Regions from separate parts of the Siminovitchia fortis genome, predicted to be linked through region 1. Evidence: riboswitches for the same ligand, from Rfam matches in the RefSeq annotation. Region 1 holds a riboswitch; each other region holds the start of a gene.
The links. Region 1 has a riboswitch for S-adenosylmethionine ahead of FS666_RS02965 (5-methyltetrahydropteroyltriglutamate--homocysteine S-methyltransferase). Riboswitches for the same ligand answer to the same signal wherever they lie in the genome.
Positions count from the first base shown of each region.

Region 1 (4,994 bases):
TTTGCCCGTCCCGGGGATGGCCGTTGTCCTTCTTATTTGATTAAAATGGGTCAATCCCCACCTGTGGCAAAAGCTTCTACCGCAGAGGAGATTGACCCGACAATGTAGCAATAAGTTTATCCAAGCCTAATAACAATCTCGGCGACGGCCGGCAATAAAGGGAATCGCCAAGGACATGCACCTGATTGTTTTGAACTGCTTTGATCTTTTCCCAGCCTGGCCGTTTTTTCAATAATTCCGGCCTGACCTTTTCTTTTTCAATACCTACCCAGACCATGCATATATGGTCCGGGTTTCTTTCGGCTACGTCATCCCAATCCGTCTGAACGTTTGCCCGGGGCTCAGATTCAAAAATATTCCGGCCTCCCGCAAGTTTACTGATTTCCGTCAGCCAATTGGGCCCTCCCGGCGTGAAAACGGGTTTGGGCCACCATTCCCAATAGATCGTAAAATGTTCATTCCTGCCTTGGGCGACAATCTTTCTTTGCCGGATTTCTTCCCTGAAATGGGAAGCCCTCTCTTTCCCCAACTCAGGAAAACCGAGTGCTTCCCCAAGCGTTTCAATGTCGCAGGCAATCTCTTCCAAAGAATTAGGGTTGAGAATAATATGTGGGATATCCCGCCTGCTCAATTCATAAATGTTTTTCTCCATCCCCGGTACACTGAGAGAGGCAACGACGAGATCAGGCTGCATGGCCTCCACTTTATCCATGTCAACCGTAAGGTCCGGGCCTATCCTTGGCAATCCTTTAATACTTTCAGGCCAATTGGAATAATCATCTACGGCAACAAGCATGCCTTCCTTCCCCAAATAACCGATGACCTCCGTATTACTTGGACACAACGAAACAATCCGCATGCCTCTACTCCCTTCGGTCTACTTTCCTTCTTTTTCTGTCCAGTTTTCCAACGGGTTGGACATTCCCTGCGTCAAAGGCATATGTACCATATGTACATCCCGCTTTTCCCGGGGCAGTGCCAACTGATTATAAACATAGACTGATTTGCCAAGGCCGGCGGCTTTGGCGTCTTCGACAGTCCCGCAATAATAGACCTTTTCAATCCCTGAAAAATAAATAGCCGTCATGCACATGGGGCATGGCTCCCCGCTTGCATACATCGTATAGCCGCTTAAATCCAGTGTCTGCAGCTGCTCCTGGGCTTTCCGGATGGCAATGAGTTCAGCATGGCCGCTTATATCGTATTTCAGATGCAGTTCATTGATGCCCTCAGAAATGATTTCCCCGTCCTTTACAAGAACAGCCCCGAACGGCTGCCCGCCTTCCTTTACCGACTCATCGGCCAATTCCACAGCTCTTTTCATAAATTGATCCAACTGTTTCTCCTCCTTATATACGACATTATATTTGACATATTAATTTGGAAAAAATAAATCTAATTTATTCGCTGAGAATCAATTCCCCGAGCTTCAAAGGTTCAATGTATTCTCCGTTTTTGTATGCTCTCATGTTTCCTCCGGAAATTTCATCGATCAGAGTGATTTCCTTGTTGTCGCCCGCTCTGCCGAATTCCAGTTTTATATCGTATAGGTCGATCCCCTTTTCCAGAAGTTCGGCTTTGACAATCGCTCCGATTTCCCTTGTCAGTTCCTTCAGCCTTTTATATTCGTCATGGCTCAAAATGCCAAGCATCGCCAATGCATCTTCACTGATCGGCGGGTCCTGGCGGGCATCATCCTTCAAAGTCACTTCAACAAATCCGTCCAGCTCCTGCCCTTCTTCCGCATACATACCGTATCTGCGCAAGAAGCTTCCTACCGCGCGGTAACGGCAAATCACTTCCAAGCCATTGCCGAACATCTCCGCCGGCTTTACTGTCATAGTCGCGTCTTCTATATTAGCATTAACGAAATGGGTCGGAATTCCCTTCTTCTCTAAAAGTTCAAAGAAAAATTTAGTAAGGCGAAGCCCCGTCTTTCCTGCCCCTTCGATTGTCAAGCCGACTGTGTTGGCACCCGGGTCGAATACTCCATCCTCCCCGGTGACATCATCTTTGAATTTTAATAAATAGTTTCCATCTTCCAATTCAAATACGGTTTTCGTTTTGCCTTCATAAACCAATTTCATGCGGCTTTCCCCCATCCGTTAATTTCGTTATATTCATATCATATCACAATATATCGCGAATTCATTTACGGGATATGTTTCAGTTTCAATCATGAGGGCATTGGCGTTCCCATCTGGCTTTTTTCACAAAAGCTCTTGCACTTCTTCAGAGCTTGTAATAAAGTAGAAAATATCAGTTAATTAAACAACTTTATACAGATTTTCTTATCCAGAGAGACGGAGGGATTGGCCCGATGAAGTCTCAGCAACCAGCCTTTTTCAAGGAAATGGTGCTAATTCCAAATAGATAAGAAGTTTGTTTTCATTTATTGAGGACCTTCTTTTTATCCAAGAAGGTCCTCAATTTTTTTATATTACAAAAGAGAGAAGGTATTCAAAAATGACAACGACTTTAACAACCGCAGTACCGTTCAGAGCAGACCACGTAGGAAGCCTATTGCGTCCAGAAAGCCTTGTCCAAGCAAGAAAGGATTACAAGGAAGGCACAATCTCAGCTGAGCAATTGCGCGAAGTAGAAACCAAAGAAATCAAACGCATTGTCGATAAGCAAATCGATGCAGGCTTGGAACTTGTGACAGACGGCGAATTCCGCCGGACATGGTGGCATTTGGACTTCTTGGAGGAACTCAACGGCCTTGAAGGATACGTACCTGAATCGGGATATCAATTCCACAACAAGGAAACCGAGAGATACGGGGTCCGCAACACAGGTAAGATCTCCTTTAGTCCTGAACACTCATTTATCAAAGATTTTATCGAATTCAATGAAATCGTAGGTGGGCGCGCTGTTGCGAAACAAACGATCCCAAGTCCAAATCAGCTGTTCCATATAGGAATCCGCGATGAAGATATCTATCCCGATATCGAAGATTACGCAAACGATATTATTCAAGCATATAAGGAAACTATCAAAGCATTCTATAATGCGGGAGTGCGATACCTCCAGCTGGACGATGTTTATATCGCAGGCCTGTCTTCACCGGATCGAAAATTTGATGAGAATGGCTTCACAAGGGAAAAATACATCGATCTGGCTTTGCGCGTCATCAATGGCGTGCTCGAGGACAAACCGGAAGACTTATTCGTAACCACACACTTATGCCGCGGTAACTATCGGTCCAGCTGGATGTTTTCAGGAAGCTATGAGCTGATTGCGCCGACGCTGCTGGCCAAAGAGAAAGTGGACGGCTTCTTCCTTGAATATGATGATGAGCGCTCCGGAGACTTCAACCCGCTTCGCTACATCCCAAAAGACGGACCAAGAGTTGTTCTCGGCGTCGTCACTTCCAAATCCGGCGAATTGGAAGACAAGGAAGCGATCAAGGCACGAATACAAGAAGCTTCTAAATATGTTCCGCTTGAGCAAATCTGCCTGAGCCCGCAATGCGGCTTCGCTTCGACCCATCACGGAAATGAGCTGACTGAAGAACAGCAATGGGAAAAGTTGAAATTCATTGTTGAAATTGCTGAAGAAATTTGGGGAAAATAAGTCTGTATTCAATAGATCCCGAAAGAGCCGCCCTCTCCGGGATCTATTTCTCTTTAGTATAAACTGTCTTCCATTAGTACGAGTCCGGCTCCTTATCTGCCGAGCCCATGAACAACCACCTCCACTTTTCCTTTGTTTGTGTCAGGGACCATTTCATGATCTATATCAATCATGAAAATCCAATCCCGAATGGACCTCTTTTACATAACCTGTACGGATCACAAAATCTCCGAAATGTTCATTTTCCTGACGTTCCTTTGCGTAATGATGGATGATAGGCTTTAGCTCTTCCAAAATTTCTTTTTCACCTATATTTTCACGATAAAGCTTATTTAGCCGATTTCCGGAAAAACCTGCGCCCAGGTATAAGTTATATTTTCCTGGTGCTTTTCCAATGAATCCAATCTCTCCCAAGGCTGGCCGTGAACAGCCGTTGGGACATCCGGACATACGTACGACAATTTCTTCCTCTCTCAGACCTGCTTCATCTAAAATCCCCTCAATTTTATCAAGAAGTGATGGCAAGTAACGTTCCGATTCAGCCATGGCCAGCCCGCATGTCGGCAAGGAAACACAGGCCATGGAATTTCTACGCAATGCGGAATGCTGTTTGCCAGTTGTCAGTCCATACGCTTTTATCAATTGTTCCACTTGGGCTTTATTTTCTTCCGCGATATTACCAATGATCAAATTTTGGTTTGGAGTAAGTCTGAAGTCCCCTTGGTGAATTTTTGCAATTTCCAACAGTCCGGTCATCAGTTTATACTCTTCATGATCTTTGATTCTTCCGTTTTCAATGAACAAAGTAAAATGCCATTTATTGTTGATGCCCTTTACCCAGCCATACCGGTCGCCGTTATGTTCGAACTCAAATAGGCGGGCAGGCTGAAGCTCCCAGCCGAGACGATCATGAAGTTCATTGATCAGCCACTCTATGCCCTTGGCATCTATCGTATACTTGAAACGGGCATTTTTTCTTACAGAGCGATTTCCATAATCCCTTTGTATGGTCACTATTTTTTCAGCCACATCCACCACCTGGTCCGGGGAGCAAAAACCAATGACGCGACCCAATTGAGGATAAGTGTCTGTATCCCCGTGAGTCATTCCCATTCCTCCTCCGACTGCGACATTAAAGCCTTGCAAATGTCCGTCTTGCAAAATGGCAATGAAACCCAAGTCTTGCGAAAATACATCTACATCATTGGAAGGGGGCACTGCAACACCGATTTTAAATTTCCGCGGCAAATAAACGGGACTATAAATAGGTTCAATCTCCACATCACTCTCGGTACTGTCTGCCACCTTTTCACCGTCCAGCCAAATTTCATGATAAGCGCGGGTTCTTGGAGAAAGATGTTCACTTATTCTTTTAGCCCATTCATATACCTCTCCATGCATCTCCGACTGATATGGAT
Region 1 covers NZ_VEKZ01000005.1:14,678-19,671, forward strand. The annotation lists gene FS666_RS02950 (cobalamin-binding protein) at 77-859, opposite strand; gene FS666_RS02955 (nucleoside deaminase) at 878-1,336, opposite strand; gene FS666_RS02960 (phosphoribosylaminoimidazolesuccinocarboxamide synthase) at 1,401-2,087, opposite strand; SAM riboswitch class I at 2,289-2,380, shown strand; gene FS666_RS02965 (5-methyltetrahydropteroyltriglutamate--homocysteine S-methyltransferase) at 2,467-3,576, shown strand; gene cysI (assimilatory sulfite reductase (NADPH) hemoprotein subunit) at 3,742-4,994, opposite strand, start outside.

Region 2 (4,994 bases), on a different contig from region 1:
TATCTTTCCTTTTTACTATTTTTGTCATCGCATTAAGTGCTTTCTTATTAGATTATAGCCCTAAGAATATTGGAATTGTGGCTGTCGCAATCATTCTGTCATCGCTTTTTTATCTGGGCTTGGGGACATTATTAGGCCTGTATGCAAAATCGGTTATGGAGGCTTCCGTCCTGATTCTTCCATTCATGCTCGTTTTTTCATTCGGAACATTTATCAACGCATTGGCGGAAAAATATCCCATTTTAAAAGCAGCCGAATACCTGCCAAACGTCCAACTGCTTGAAATTGCGAAAAACGTGGAAAATAAAGCAGGCTTTACAGATATTCTATTAAACTTGGTGATTATCGTTATTTGGACCATTGTCATTTCCGCTCTGACCGTTGTGGTCTTTCGCAAGCGGATGGTGGATTAAAAATCAGAGGAGGCATTCAAGATGAAACAAGCATTAAAGCTTGTGATCGCAATGGCATTCGGAGCAGCCGTGGTTTTCGCCTTTAAAACTTTTCTTTAAATCAGTACCTAGGTGAGCTTCTTTAAAGGCCTCCTGTTGAAAGGAATCAACGGTAAGGAATGTGTAGCATTCCTTACCAAAGATCGCGCTATCCCTCCTATTTGGGCAGGTATGTGCGGCTTTCCTTACCGAAGATGCCGCCATCCCTCCTAATCGGGCAAGTATACACGGGATCCCTTACCGTAGATGCCGCTATCCCTTCTAATTGGGCAAGTATACACGGGATTCCTTACCGAAGATGCCGCCATCCCTCCTATTTGGGCAGGTATGCGCGGCATTCCTTACCGAAGATGCTGCAATCCTCGAACTTGGGCAAGAATCTTTATATTTTAAGCAAAGCAATACTCTCAGCGAAAATCTAATTCAATAAACCCCTGGCCACAATGTGAATTGCCCCCTTTAAGTTGTCCTTTTCACCTGACTACCAAAAGGGGAGCATAACACAAAAAATCAGAGGTTTTCCGTATTAATCATTCTTCTTCAATTCCGCACCAGTCAATAATGTGTGCAGCAAACACCTTCGCTGTCTCAATAACACTGTCGATTTCAACATATTCGTCCGGTCCGTGCATGTTCGAGCACCTTGGTCCAAACACAAGTCCAGGCTTGCCATAGTATTGGGTAAACCGTGCATCATTCCCGGCAGCACGTCCGGCAATTTCCACTTCTTTGCCCAATACGTCTTCCGCCGTCTTTTTAAAAGCTTGGACATACGGATCTTCAGGGGCCTGATTCCACGCCTCGGTTGTCCAGCCGTACCATTCCACTTCAGGCGGATTCTCTTCGAGCCATTCGTCGCCTTTTGCGGCTCCCTGAACCGTCTTTTCAATCAGTTCCTTGATTTCGGCGCGTGTCTCAGATGGGATGAAACCGATTCGGCATTCAAGTACTGCTTCACCTGGAACATTGGATGCCCAGTCTCCCCCTTTTAACGTACCAAGATTCATATGGACAGATTGGCCGGAACCTTTATGGAACAGCTCAAAATAAACCTCCTTAGCCCTCTTTTCAGCGAGCTCTTCAAGTGCATTGTAAACCTTGTACATTTTACTGATCGCATTCACGCCCAAATGCGCCATGCCCGCATGAGCTGTTTTGCCCAGCACCCTTACTCGGAAATACATGACCCCGGCATGAGCAACAGTCAATCTCAAAGCATGGGGCTCTGTCGCAATAAAACCGTCGGTTGTATATCCGGCTTCCAAACAGGAGAGTGTACCGCCTGCCCCCCCTGCTTCCTCTTCGATCACGCTTTGAAGCAGGACTTTGCCTTTCGGCTTGATTCCCAGGTCCAACAGCGCTTTCAAAGCGAACCAATTGGCCATAAGCCCGGCTTTCATATCTCCCGAGCCGCGCCCGTACAATTTATTGCCTACAATCTCGCCGCCCCATGGATCTTTTGTCCAATTTTCAACCGGTTCCGGTGAAACAACATCCATATGTCCATTTAACGTTAATGAAGGCGCATCGTCATTGCCTTCCCAAATGCCGATAATGTTCTTTCTGCCTTCAAACGGCAAATCAGAGCTGCTAAAAGCAGGATGGTTTTGGATCTTTTCATACTCAGGATGAACCTCGGCCACTTTCAATCCGATTTCTTCATACTTTTTCCTCATATATTCCGCCATAGCATTTTCGTCGCCGATCACGCTCGGAATTTGGACCGCCTTCACAATGGCTTCCACAAGTTCATCTTTATTTTCTTCAATATAGTCTTGGACCTTCTTCTTCGCATCAGTTGACACTTTGCTGCTCCTCCCTGCATTAAAGTATATATAATAAAAATAAAAAAACATATATTCATACATATTATAAATCATAATACAAAAAATAGTTAGTATTTTTCTTGTTTTTCCGGTATGGAAGAAAGGTCTATGAAAAAATTTCAAGGGGCCTTTGATCATAGATAGATCTGAAAAATGAACAGACAGTATTGACATTTCTTTTAGATAGGTATATTATCATTCTTAACAATTTCATTTGGAAATCTCTTATTGAGAGCGGTGGAGGGACTGGCCCTGTGAAACCCGGCAACCATTCTTGTTTTACCAAAACAGGAACAGGTGCTAAATCCTGCAAAATACTTTGTATTTTGAAAAATAAGAGAGTGCGTGATACTTTCGTGTATTTCCATGCCTCTCTGTGCGAGAGGCATTTTTTGATGCACAAGGGATTTCCATAAGGAATCTTGAAGGGAGGAACACGGAGGTACGATAAATAGAAATTGTATTGGCAATAAAAATAGGAAGATGATTAATAGCAGTAAACTCGACTAAAAAGATAAATATACATTGAAATGGGGAAGCAGCATGAAAAAGTGGGTATTATCCAGTTTAATTATTTTAATAATCGCCGCTCTTGCAGCATGCGGCGGTGGCAATAAAGAAGCAGCCGGCAGTAAAGGCGAAAAAGCGGAAGGCCTTCTTGACGACGGCAAACTGACGGTTGGTGTAACAGCCGGCCCGCACGAACAAGTTTTGGAAAAAGTAAAAGAGCTTGCAGCCAAGCAAGATTTGGATATCGAAGTCAAAGTGTTCACGGATTACATTATGCCGAATATCGCTTTAGATGAAAAAGAGTTGGATCTCAACTTATTCCAAACGATTCCTTATTTGGAGCAGTTTAATAAAGACCGGGACATGGATCTTGTCGAAGTAGGTAAAGCACTCACTTTTCCAATGGGGATTTACTCATCCAAAGTGAAAGACGTTAAAGATCTGCCAAAAGGGGCGAAGATTGGACTTCCTAACGATCCTACAAATGGAGGACGTGCCCTTGTTTTGTTTGAAAGTGCCGGATTAATTAAATTGAAAGAAGGCTCAGGGACTGCCCCGACTGTCAAGGATGTTGAAGAAAACGAAAACGATTATGAGTTAGTAGAATTGGAAGCCTCCCAGCTTCCCCGTCAATTGGAGGAGCTTGATGCAGCTGCCATCAATACGAACTTTGCGATTGAGCATGGACTTAAGCCTGCCAAAGATTCCATCTTTATTGAATCAAGCGACTCTCCATGGGTGAATGTTGCAGCGGCCAGGCCTGAATCAAAAGATGACGAAGCGATTCAAAAGTTTTGGGATGTTTACCGTTCTGATGAAGTGAAACAATATATTGATGAAACATTCGAAGGATCAGTCATTCCCTCTTGGTAAGAAAACTGAACCAGGCAGCCGTCACGGATTTTTGAAAATAAACATGAAGGAGCAATACACATGATAGAACTCGCGGGAATCTCTAAGACATTTCAAGGTAAACAAGGTCCGATTCACGCATTGAACAATGTATCGCTTTCTGTTAAAAAAGGTGAAATATATGGAGTCATCGGATACAGCGGCGCTGGAAAAAGTACATTGATCCGCTGCGTCAATTTATTGGAAAAACCTGACGCAGGTTCCGTAGTTGTAAAAGGGACAGATTTAACAAAACTGTCTACCAAAAAGCTTCGCGAAGCCCGCACCAACATCGGAATGATTTTTCAGGGATTTAACCTTTTAAAGACGGCCACTGTTTATGAAAATATTTCCATTCCACTGAAACTTTCCGGATTTAGCAAAAAAGAAGTGGAAGAAAGAGTCGTGAAGTACCTAAAAATAGTCGGCCTTGATGAAAAATATCATGCCTATCCTTCCGAACTTTCCGGCGGGCAAAAGCAGCGGGTGGCTATCGCCCGCGCGCTTGCTTTTGAACCCGAAATCCTTTTAAGCGACGAAGCGACCAGCGCTTTGGACCCGGATACGACGGAAGCCATTCTCGACCTGCTTTTGAAAATCAATAAAGATCTCGGTATTACCATTTTGCTCATCACACACGAAATGAACGTCATTCAGCGCATCTGTGACCGCGTAGCTGTAATGGAAAATGGTGAAGTCATTGAAGAAGGAGCAACAAAAGACATTTTCACCTCACCGTCGCACCAAACTACGAAGCGATTTGTAAGCAGCCTGTTTACTCATAAAATACCGGATGATCTTCTGGAAAAACTCAACCAGACCGGGCAGGTGTTCACCCTTTCCTTCTTCGGGGATTCAAGCGGCGAACCTGCTTTGGCGACTGTGACAAAGAAATTTGATATTTATCCGAATATCTTGTCAGGAAGCATTACCCATTTAAAGGATGAAACTTTCGGACAGCTGGTCGTCCATTTAAAAGGAGATACGGCCGAGATTCATAAAGCGGTCCGGTACCTGGAAAAAGACCAGGTTCATGTGGAAGGTGTGAATATAAGTGACAAAAATAAGCGAGTTTCTTGATAACTGGGGCACTGATATTTGGGAAGCCATCATCCAAACCTTCCAAATGGTTGGAATCTCCCTCGGAATATCGATTTTAATCGGTCTTCCACTCGGGATCATGCTGGTTCTTACACGTCCAGGCAAGGCATTTAGCAACAAATATGTCTTTGGTATATTGAATATATTTATAAATATTGTACGGTCTGTCCCGTTCATCATCTTGTTGTTCTTTATTTTGCCATTCACAAAGTTT
Region 2 covers NZ_VEKZ01000010.1:7,356-12,349, forward strand. The annotation lists gene FS666_RS05290 (ABC transporter permease) at 1-413, shown strand, start outside; gene FS666_RS05295 (ArgE/DapE family deacylase) at 983-2,257, opposite strand; SAM riboswitch class I at 2,501-2,618, shown strand; gene FS666_RS05300 (MetQ/NlpA family ABC transporter substrate-binding protein) at 2,822-3,661, shown strand; gene FS666_RS05305 (methionine ABC transporter ATP-binding protein) at 3,722-4,759, shown strand; gene FS666_RS05310 (methionine ABC transporter permease) at 4,734-4,994, shown strand, end outside.
Region 2: it holds a riboswitch for S-adenosylmethionine, as region 1 does, so the genes downstream of both, FS666_RS05300 (MetQ/NlpA family ABC transporter substrate-binding protein) here and FS666_RS02965 (5-methyltetrahydropteroyltriglutamate--homocysteine S-methyltransferase) in region 1, are expected to answer to the same signal.

Region 3 (4,994 bases), on a different contig from region 1:
TACACCTGGTACGTGAAGCGGAATGGAAAGGCCGAATACTTCATCTTTCGCTGTTTCCACGTTATCAAGCTCGCCGTTTAAAGCAGCCTGAACCATGGCACGAGTGTAAGCAAGATTCATTCTCTTGCCTACGCCGTATGAGCCCCCGGTCCAGCCAGTGTTGACGAGGAAAACTTGAACGCCGTGCTCATCGATTTTCTTACCGAGCATTTCTGCATAACGTGCTGCAGGAAGAGGCAGGAACGGTGCACCGAAGCATGTGGAGAATGTTGCTTCAGGTGAAGTGACTCCGCGCTCTGTTCCGGCAAGCTTGGATGTGAAACCGCTAAGGAAGTGGTACATTGCCTGCTCTTTTGTCAGCTTGCTGATTGGAGGCAATACTCCGAATGCGTCAGCTGTCAAGAATACGATGACAGATGGATGTCCCGCAATGCTTGGTTCCACGATATTGTCGATGGCTTGGATTGGGTATGCAGCCCTTGTATTTTCAGTCAGTGATGTGTCATCATAAAGAGGCTCGCGTGATTCCGGATCGACAATGACATTTTCCAAAACAGAGCCGAATGTGATGGCATTATAGATTTGCGGTTCTTTTTCGTAAGATAATCCTGCTGTTTTTGCATAGCATCCGCCTTCGACGTTAAAAACGCCGTTTGGAGACCAGCCGTGCTCGTCATCGCCGATCAAGCGGCGGTTCGGATCGGCTGAAAGGGTTGTTTTACCTGTTCCGGACAGTCCGAAGAAGAGGGCGACATCGCCTTCAGCGCCAACGTTCGCGGAGCAGTGCATGGATAAAATATCCGCCTCCGGAAGTTCGTAGTTCATGACGGAGAAAATGGATTTTTTCATTTCGCCTGCATATTCTGTACCGCCGATCAATACGATACGGCGCTCGAATGAGACGATGATGAATGTTTCTGATTTTGTACCGTCAACTGCAGGATCTGCTTTAAACCCGGGTGCAGAGATGACAGTGAATTTCGATTCATGGTCAGCCAATTCTTCGCCGGTAGGGCGGATGAACAATTGGTGGGCAAACAAGTTGTGCCAGGCATATTCGTTGATGACCTGAATCGGCAGGCGGTATTTTTCATCAGCACCTGCAAATCCTTTAAATACGAAGATTTCTTCCCTTTCCTGTAAGTAGGAAACAACTTTTGAATACAGTTTTTCAAATACCTCAGATGAAATCGGCTGGTTCACAGAACCCCAATCGATCTTGTCTGTGACAGACGGTTCATCAACGATGAATTTGTCTTCAGGGGAGCGGCCTGTATATTTACCAGTTTCGGCACGAACGGCACCAGAAGTTGTCAGAACCCCTTCTTTACGGCTCAGGACCTTCTCGACAAGCTGTGGTACTGATAACTGCGTATGAACGTTCTGTCCGTTCAATAATTGCGCTAATTCGCTTTTGATGCCTACTGAACTCATATGTTTACCCTTCCTTTGTTTAAATATTTAACTTTACGTTTACTTGAGAAATAGTATAACACATTTAATTGATTAGTCTATACTAATTTTGCATTATTTCTTGAACAGGATTTGACTAAATGGATTTTATTTTTGAAGGGAATGGTAAAAATAAGCCTATTTCTTAACTTTCCCGGTTGACATTGATTTATGATGTAAGTTATGATTTTGAGTTGAACGGATACTCTTATCCTGAGATGGCGGAGGAAACAGGTCCTTTGAAGCCCGGCAACCTGCCGTCCTGCTTTGCAGACGGAAAGGTGCTTACCTGTAGCAAGGCGAAAAGCCTTGGGCGATAAGAGTGAAAGGCTCGGAACACATCAACTAAACCTTTCCTCAACTTCATGTCAGGAAAGGTTTTTTATTTTAATCAAATGTGCTTCTATAAAAAGGACAGAGTACCGTTGAATGTATAAAATTATTTTATCACTGTAAAAGAGGTTGTTCAAAAAATCCAAATGATGAGCGGCGAATCTCTTTGTTGGCTTGTTTGGCAGCTTTTTGAACACGCACCAAAAGGAGGAGCTTTGATGTCTAAAATTCGGCATTTATTTACCTCAGAGTCTGTTACAGAAGGACATCCGGATAAGATTTGTGATCAAATATCTGATGCGATATTGGATGCGATTCTTAAAGAAGATCCCAATGCCCGGGTTGCCTGTGAAACATCCGTGACTACAGGGCTGGTGCTCGTTGCCGGAGAAATTACGACGACGACTTACGTGGATATTCCGAAGATTGTCCGTGACACAATTAAAGAAATCGGTTATACACGTGCGAAATATGGATTTGATGCTGAAACGTGTGCGGTCATCACATCCATCGACGAGCAGTCTCCTGATATAGCAGCAGGAGTGAACACGGCTCTTGAAGCAAGAGAGGGGAATATGAGCGAAGAGGAAATCGAGGCGATCGGTGCAGGGGACCAGGGCCTCATGTTCGGTTTTGCGTGCAATGAGACCGAGGAGCTTATGCCGCTGCCTATTTCACTTTCTCATAAACTTTCAAGAAGGCTGGCCCATGTGCGGAAAGAATCCATTCTTTCTTATTTAAGGCCTGATGGAAAAACCCAAGTCACTATTGAATATGACGAAAATAACCAACCGGTGCGAATTGATACGATCGTTTTGTCCACTCAGCATCACCCTGAAGTCGAACTTGAGCAGATCAAAGCGGATATTAAGGAACATGTCATCAAACCTGTCGTGCCTGCGGAACTGCTTGATGATGAAACGAAATACTTCATTAATCCGACCGGACGCTTTGTAATCGGCGGCCCGCAAAGTGATGCGGGGCTGACAGGAAGAAAAATTATTGTTGATACGTATGGCGGATATGCCCGCCATGGCGGAGGAGCTTTCTCAGGAAAGGACCCCACTAAAGTTGACCGCTCTGCTGCCTATGCTGCTCGCTACGTTGCCAAAAACATTGTAGCAGCAGGACTTGCCGATAAATGCGAAGTGCAGCTTGCCTATGCGATCGGTGTTGCGCAGCCTGTTTCCATTTCGGTCGACACTTTTGGTACAGGAAAAGTTTCGGAAGAAAAGCTTGTGAAGGCCATCAGGGAAAACTTCGACCTTCGTCCGGCCGGCATCATCCTCATGCTCGATCTGCGCAGGCCGATTTACCGCCAGACAGCGGCATATGGCCATTTTGGCCGTACGGATATTGATCTGCCATGGGAAAGAACGGACAAAGCGGAGGCGCTGATCCGCTCTACATCAATTTAAAGAAAAAGGCGAAGGTGCGATCGGCATCTTCGCTTTTTGAATGGAAGGCTTGCAATTCTTGGGTACCCCTATTTTTGCAGTAAAGACCTGCAATGCCTCCCGAGTATCAGGTTTGATCGCATGTTCGGTAGTCATAGCCCCGGAATGCCTTCCGAGTATCAGGTTTGATCGCATGTTCGGTAGGCATAGACCCGCAATACCTCCCGAGTATCGGGTTTGACCGCATGTTCGGTAGTCATAGACCCGGAATGCCTTCCGAAAATCCGCTAATCAGACATCTTCCACTTTTCTAATCAGAGTTCGCTTACGTTTTTCTAAATTTATCGCAATAAAACTGCCAAAGTGAGGCAAATAATGATAATATAAAAAAGGTGTGCAGATTATACTCACAACGCTTGAATCTTATTAAGTAGGTGACACTTACATGTGCGGTTTTATCGGGTGCATGCATCATCATGCAAGAGAAGAAGCAAAGACTGACCAAAAGTTTCAGCAAATGAACAATATTATCACTCACCGCGGACCTGATGATGAAGGATATTTTCAGGATGAATATGTCCAGTTCGGCTTCCGCAGGCTGAGCATCATCGATATTGAGAGCGGAAGCCAGCCGCTTTCTTATGAAAACGAGCGCTATTGGATTATTTTTAATGGAGAAGTATATAACTTTGTCGAGCTTCGTGAAGAGCTGGCAAAAAAAGGATACACATTTGAAACAGACTCAGATACTGAAGTCATTATCGCTTTGTTCAGTGATTTAAAAGAAAAAGCCGTGGAAAAACTACGCGGCATGTTTGCCTTTTTGATTTGGGATAAGGAAGAACAGGAATTGTTCGGAGCAAGGGATCCGTTTGGAATCAAGCCTTTCTTTTATATAGAGGAAGAAGACCGTTCGTTTTTTGCATCAGAAAAGAAAAGCATCCTGCTTGCCATGGATAAAAAAGAACTGAATACCGAAGCTCTTCAGCAATATATGACCTATCAGTTTGTTCCGGAGCCGGAAACGATGACCCGCCATATTAAGAAGCTTGAGCCCGGCCATTATTTTACGAAAAAACCGGGCGAATCCATGAACATTAACCGCTACTGGAGAGCAAACTTTAAGCCGGTCCAGCATAAGCCCGAAGAAGATTTCATCAAGGAAATCAGGGATGTTTTGTTTGACTCGGTCAATATCCATATGCGCAGTGATGTGCCGGTCGGTTCATTCCTTTCCGGCGGAATCGATTCTTCCATCATCGTTTCAATTGCTAAACAGTTCCATCCGAACATTAAAACATTCTCGGTCGGGTTTGAACGCGACGGCTTCAGCGAAATTGATGTAGCAAAAGAGACAGCTGACAGGCTTGGCGTTGAAAATATCAGCTATGTGATCAGCCCGGAGGAATACATGCAAGAGCTGCCTAAAATTATGTGGCATGCGGATGATCCTCTCGCTGATCCTGCCTGCGTACCGCTCTATTTTGTTGCAAGAGAAGCAAGGAAGCATGTAACGGTCGTTCTTTCAGGAGAAGGAGCAGATGAGCTTTTTGGCGGATATAATATTTACAGGGAGCCGCAATCTCTTGAAATGTTCGATAAAATTCCGGAAGTGGGCAAGGCTCTTTTGAGGTCGCTCGCCAAAACATTGCCTGAAGGCGTTAAAGGAAAAAGCTTTATTGAGCGCGGTGTAACACCGATGGAAGAGCGCTATATCGGAAACGCAAAAATGTTTTTGGAAGACGAGAAAAAAGAATTGTTAAATCATTTCCATCCTGATATCAGCTATCTTGATGTGACAAAGCCGCTTTA
Region 3 covers NZ_VEKZ01000045.1:3,278-8,271, forward strand. The annotation lists gene pckA (phosphoenolpyruvate carboxykinase (ATP)) at 1-1,434, opposite strand, end outside; SAM riboswitch class I at 1,658-1,775, shown strand; gene metK (methionine adenosyltransferase) at 2,004-3,203, shown strand; gene asnB (asparagine synthase (glutamine-hydrolyzing)) at 3,628-4,994, shown strand, end outside.
Region 3: it holds a riboswitch for S-adenosylmethionine, as region 1 does, so the genes downstream of both, metK (methionine adenosyltransferase) here and FS666_RS02965 (5-methyltetrahydropteroyltriglutamate--homocysteine S-methyltransferase) in region 1, are expected to answer to the same signal.

Region 4 (4,994 bases), on a different contig from region 1:
TCGGTATCAGGGAAGTGTGGGTTTGCCACATCACTTATAGCCTGCTCGATCAGTTCTTCATCGCTAACCTTAAGTTCAGGATCCTCAAAACCCATTGCCTCCGCAAGCAGCCTGAAAACATCGGAATTTGACTTGCTTTCCCCATAGGGAGGAATGACCGGCTCCTGCAAGTGGAGATATTGATGCCAATAAGATGTATAAAAATCAGTATTTTCATAGGATGAAGTTGCCGGCAATACAATATCCGCATATTTTGCGGTTTCTGTCAGAAACAGGTCGTGTACAACTGTAAAAAGATCTTCCCGTACCAGGCCTTTGCGAACTTTTCCGGCATTTGGAGCAACGACGGCAGGGTTGCTGCAATATACGAAGAGCGAACGGATCGGCTGCTCCGATTCGTGCAGGGCTTCAGCCAATTGAATCATATTGATGGTCCGAGCCTGTTTTTTTCGAAGTTCGGGCCGTTGCAGCGCCCTTGTATTAAAGGCCAAATATCCGCTGTTTGATTTGACGGCACCGCCGCCTTTTAGCGGCCATTGCCCTGTAAGGGCAGGGAGGCAGGAGATGGTCCGGACAATCATTCCGCCGTTGTCATGATGCTGCAGCCCGTTCCCAATCCGGATCATGGAAGGGGAAATTTCGCCATACATGCGTGCGAGTTTATAAATATCATCAACGGGTACTCCAGTAATTTCCGACACTGTTTTTGGGTCATAAGATTTCACATGATTTTCAAGTTCCTCATAACCGACTGTATATTCCTTTAAAAATTCACGGTCCACCAAGTTTTCTTCAAATAAAATATGCATAATTCCGAGTGCAAGAGCGCTGTCTGTTCCCGGAAGGATTGGAATGAACCAATCCGCCATGCGCCCGGTCTGATTTTTATGAACATCAATGACAACGAGCTTTGCTCCTGTTTTCCGAGCTTTTTGGGCAATCATTACCTGGTGCATGTTTGTGCTGGCTGCATTGATTCCCCAGAAAATGAAAAGCTTTGTTTCCGTCATATCCTCAGGGTCGGTACCAAAGCCGCCGCCCATTGTGTAGTTGTAACCGACGCTTCCTGCCGAAGAGCAGATCGTCTGCTCAAGCTGGCTGGCGCCGAGGCGGTTGAAGAAACGCCTGTCCATACCTTCTGATTGGATCCTGCCCATGTTCCCATAAAAGCTGTATGGAAGAATGGACTCTGCCCCTTCTGCGGAAATCAATTGTTTCCAGCGGCCTGCAATCGTTTCAATCGCTTCGTCCCAGCTGATTGGTTCGAATTTGCCTTCCCCTTTGGGGCCTACTCGTTTTAACGGTGTCTTCAAACGGCTTGAATCATACAGGCGTTCAGCCATATTCCGAACCTTGTTGCAAATGCTCCCTTTTGTCACAGGGTGATCCGGATCTCCGTCGATTTTTACAATTTTTCCGTCCTTTTTATGGACAAGCAGCCCGCACTGATCGGGACAGTCCAAAGAACATACGGAAGGGACCACACCGTCTTTTATATTGATCCATGACTCCATTTTCCAGCAACCCCTTGCAATAAAAATAATTTCATAGATTATAACATAATCAATCGTTCTCCGTCTTTGTTTATGGAAAATTATTGAGACAATTGCCCCTTTTTATGAAAGCTTTCTTTTTGATTCTTATTTCAATGGTTTTTGTCAGCCACCTGCCATTTTTCGCAAAGGGGGAAGCAATTAGAAATTTAAGTCTGACTTTTCTTAGTTTTCGATCGTCCGATTTGTTATACTCAAAGCAAATGAAGCTATGAAAGGAGGAAGGAATTTGGACGATAAACATGAAATCGAATCCAGTGGAAACGAAGTGCCGCCAAAATCATCCACTGGCCTGGATGAGAATATTGCAGGGCTGCTATGCTACCTCGGAACGTTTGTCACAGGCATCATTTTCTTTGTATTGGAAAAGAAAAGTCCTTTTGTAAAATTCCATGCAATGCAGTCAATTGTCCTTTTTGTCTCGCTGTGGATTCTTGGTTTGGGAGTCGGCTATGTTCCGTTTGTCGGCTGGCTATTGAAGTCGCTTATTTCTTTGACAACATTCATCTTGTGGATTGTGCTTATGATCAAAGCTTATCAGCGGGAACGGATAAAGCTTCCGGTTGTGGGGGATATTACGGAGAATCTGATAGGAAATTTTGACGATCATCCCTGATGGATGCATGACCAATGTCCTGATTTGAGAAATCACCAAAATACGGTTGACAATTCATTCCATTCCGAATAGAATAGATTTTACATTTACAAATTCATATTTTCATAACTCTTATGCAGAGAGGTGGAGGGACTGGCCCAGTGAAGCCTCGGCAACCATTGAATATTTTTTCATATTCAAACGGTGCCAATTCCAGCAGATTTTTTTACAAATCTGATATATAAGAGGCAAAGCTTGATTTATATTCTTAAAAAGCGGAGACCTCTTATTGTTAAGGGGTCTTTTTCTTGTATATCGGAACTACTTTCAAAGGAGATGAGGGGAATGGGTGTCAAGGAAAAAGTGGACAATGAGAAGCTGAAAGTGATTGTGGAAGCACTGAGCAATTTGCGTTTCGGTGAATTGCAGATTACAGTGCATGAAGGGAAGATCGTTCAGATCAATCGGATTGAAAAACAGCGGTTTCCGGCATGAGACATAAGAAAAGTCAACACGGTCCTTTAGCGCTGGATGCCATACGTCACTTAAAAAAATCTTATATACGGAAGCTGACCGGACAACCGGAGGCCTCTTGATTTCAACGCAACTTTGCTAGTTGGTTCAGGCATTTATGCGTTGATCAAGGGGCCTTTTTTATTGGAGGAGAAGTGAACATGTCAAAACTTGAATGTGCGACATTTGCGGGAGGCTGCTTCTGGTGCATGATCGAACCATTTGACTCACAGCCTGGAATTGAGCAAGTCATTTCCGGCTATACCGGCGGGACGATTGTGAACCCGACGTACGAAGAGGTTTGCACCGGAACAACCGGCCACGTGGAAGCAGTACAAATTTTGTTTGATTCCCGATTATTTCCATATGAAAAGTTATTAGATTTATATTGGCAGCAGATTGATCCTACAGATGCCGGAGGCCAATTCAGAAGCAGGGGACCTTCCTATCAAACTGCCATTTTTTATCATACGGAAAAACAAAGACACCTTGCGGAAGAGTCAAAAAGGAGGTTGGAAGCAAGCGGGAAATTCAATCGTCCGATTGTCACTAAGATTCTGCCCGCGGCTCCATTCTTCCCAGCGGAAGAGGAGCATCAGAATTATTACAAGAAAAATCCGGATGCTTATGCAGCCTTTAAAGAAGAATCGGGGAGAGCACCTTTCATCCGAAAATATTGGAAAGAAAAAACACATCGTTAAAAAGGGAGAATGAAGACATGAAGAAAACATTGCTATATATCACTTTAATTCTTAGCTTATTCGTTTTGGGGGCCTGCGGAGGCACTTCGTCGGCAAGTGGGGAAAAGAAAGAAATTACAATTGGTGCAACAGCGGGACCATACAGTGACCAGTTAAAAGAAGGGGTCATTCCCATCCTTGAAAAAGAGGGCTACAAAGTGAAAATCGTCGAGTTCAACGATTACATTCAACCAAACATTGCTCTAAACGAAGGCGAAATTGATGCCAACCTATTCCAAAATAGAAATTACCTGAAGCAGTTCAATAAAGACCACGATATGGACTTAGTGGCCCCATATGCAGTGCCAACTGCACCAATTGGTCTTTATTCTGAAAAGCATACATCCCTGGATGATATCAAAGAAGGTACGACAATTGCTACGCCGAATGATCCGACCAACCTGGCAAGATCGCTTAACATGCTTGAGGATTTTGGGCTGATTAAAATAAATGAAGATGCCGAGCCAACAACGGTCTCAGAGAAAGATATTATCGATAATAAGCTTAATTTAAAAATCAAACCGGTTGATCCGGCACAAACGCCGCGTTCATTGGGAGATACCGACTTTGCCTTCATTAACGGAAACTATGCACTGGCTTCGGGGTTGAAATTGGATGAAGCCGTAGAAATTGAAAAAACACCTGAGAGCTATTTAATTTATGTAACGTTGAGAAAAGAAGATGTAGATAAACCATTCGCAAAAGCCTTAGAAAAGGCCTATAGGTCCGACGAATTTTTGGACTACACGAACAAGAATGCTAAAGGGTATGTGAAACCTCCATATCAATTGGGGAAGGAGGGCAAATAAATGATCGACATTCAGCATGTCACAAAGCGGTACGAAGATGTGACAGCGGTGGATGATGTGAACTTCACCATCTGCCAAGGAGAGATTTTCGGCATTATCGGCTACAGCGGCGCAGGTAAAAGTACGTTGCTCCGATGCTTGAATTTGCTGGAAAGGCCGACAGAAGGGAAGATCCTCATTGATGGAAAAGATTTAACTTCTCTTTCGGACAAAGAAGTGCGTAAAGAGCGCCAAAAAATAGGAATGATTTTTCAACATTTTCATTTAGTCAGTTCCAAGACGGTTTTTGATAATGTGGCCTTTTCTTTAAAAGCAGCCGGAAAAACGAAAGAGGAAATTCAAAAACGGGTGCCGGAGCTTTTGGAAATGGTCGGGCTTTCCGATCGGAGCAGGCACTATCCAGCCCAGCTTTCCGGAGGACAGAAACAGCGGGTCGGCATTGCCAGGGCACTTGCCAACGACCCGAAGGTCCTCCTATGCGATGAAGCGACATCGGCTCTGGATCCGACGACAACAAAGTCAATTTTACAGCTGTTGAAAAAAATCAATGAGAACCTTGGAATTACCGTTGTGCTGATCACCCATGAAATGGAAGTCGTGCAGGACGTTTGCCACCGGGTGGCTGTCATGGAAAATGGAAAAGTTGTTGAGCTTGGCGAGGTGTATGACATTTTTGCTGCTCCCAAAACCCCATTGGCCAAACAATTTGTCCGAACCGTCCATTCGCTGGAGCTGCCTGAAAGACTATTGGCGGGAAGGAAAGGCCCAATTGTACAAATCACTT
Region 4 covers NZ_VEKZ01000019.1:41,989-46,982, forward strand. The annotation lists gene FS666_RS08595 (molybdopterin oxidoreductase family protein) at 1-1,514, opposite strand, end outside; gene FS666_RS08600 (DUF4870 domain-containing protein) at 1,783-2,169, shown strand; SAM riboswitch class I at 2,278-2,396, shown strand; gene FS666_RS08605 (YezD family protein) at 2,494-2,643, shown strand; gene msrA (peptide-methionine (S)-S-oxide reductase MsrA) at 2,823-3,362, shown strand; gene FS666_RS08615 (MetQ/NlpA family ABC transporter substrate-binding protein) at 3,380-4,210, shown strand; gene FS666_RS08620 (methionine ABC transporter ATP-binding protein) at 4,211-4,994, shown strand, end outside.
Region 4: it holds a riboswitch for S-adenosylmethionine, as region 1 does, so the genes downstream of both, FS666_RS08605 (YezD family protein) here and FS666_RS02965 (5-methyltetrahydropteroyltriglutamate--homocysteine S-methyltransferase) in region 1, are expected to answer to the same signal.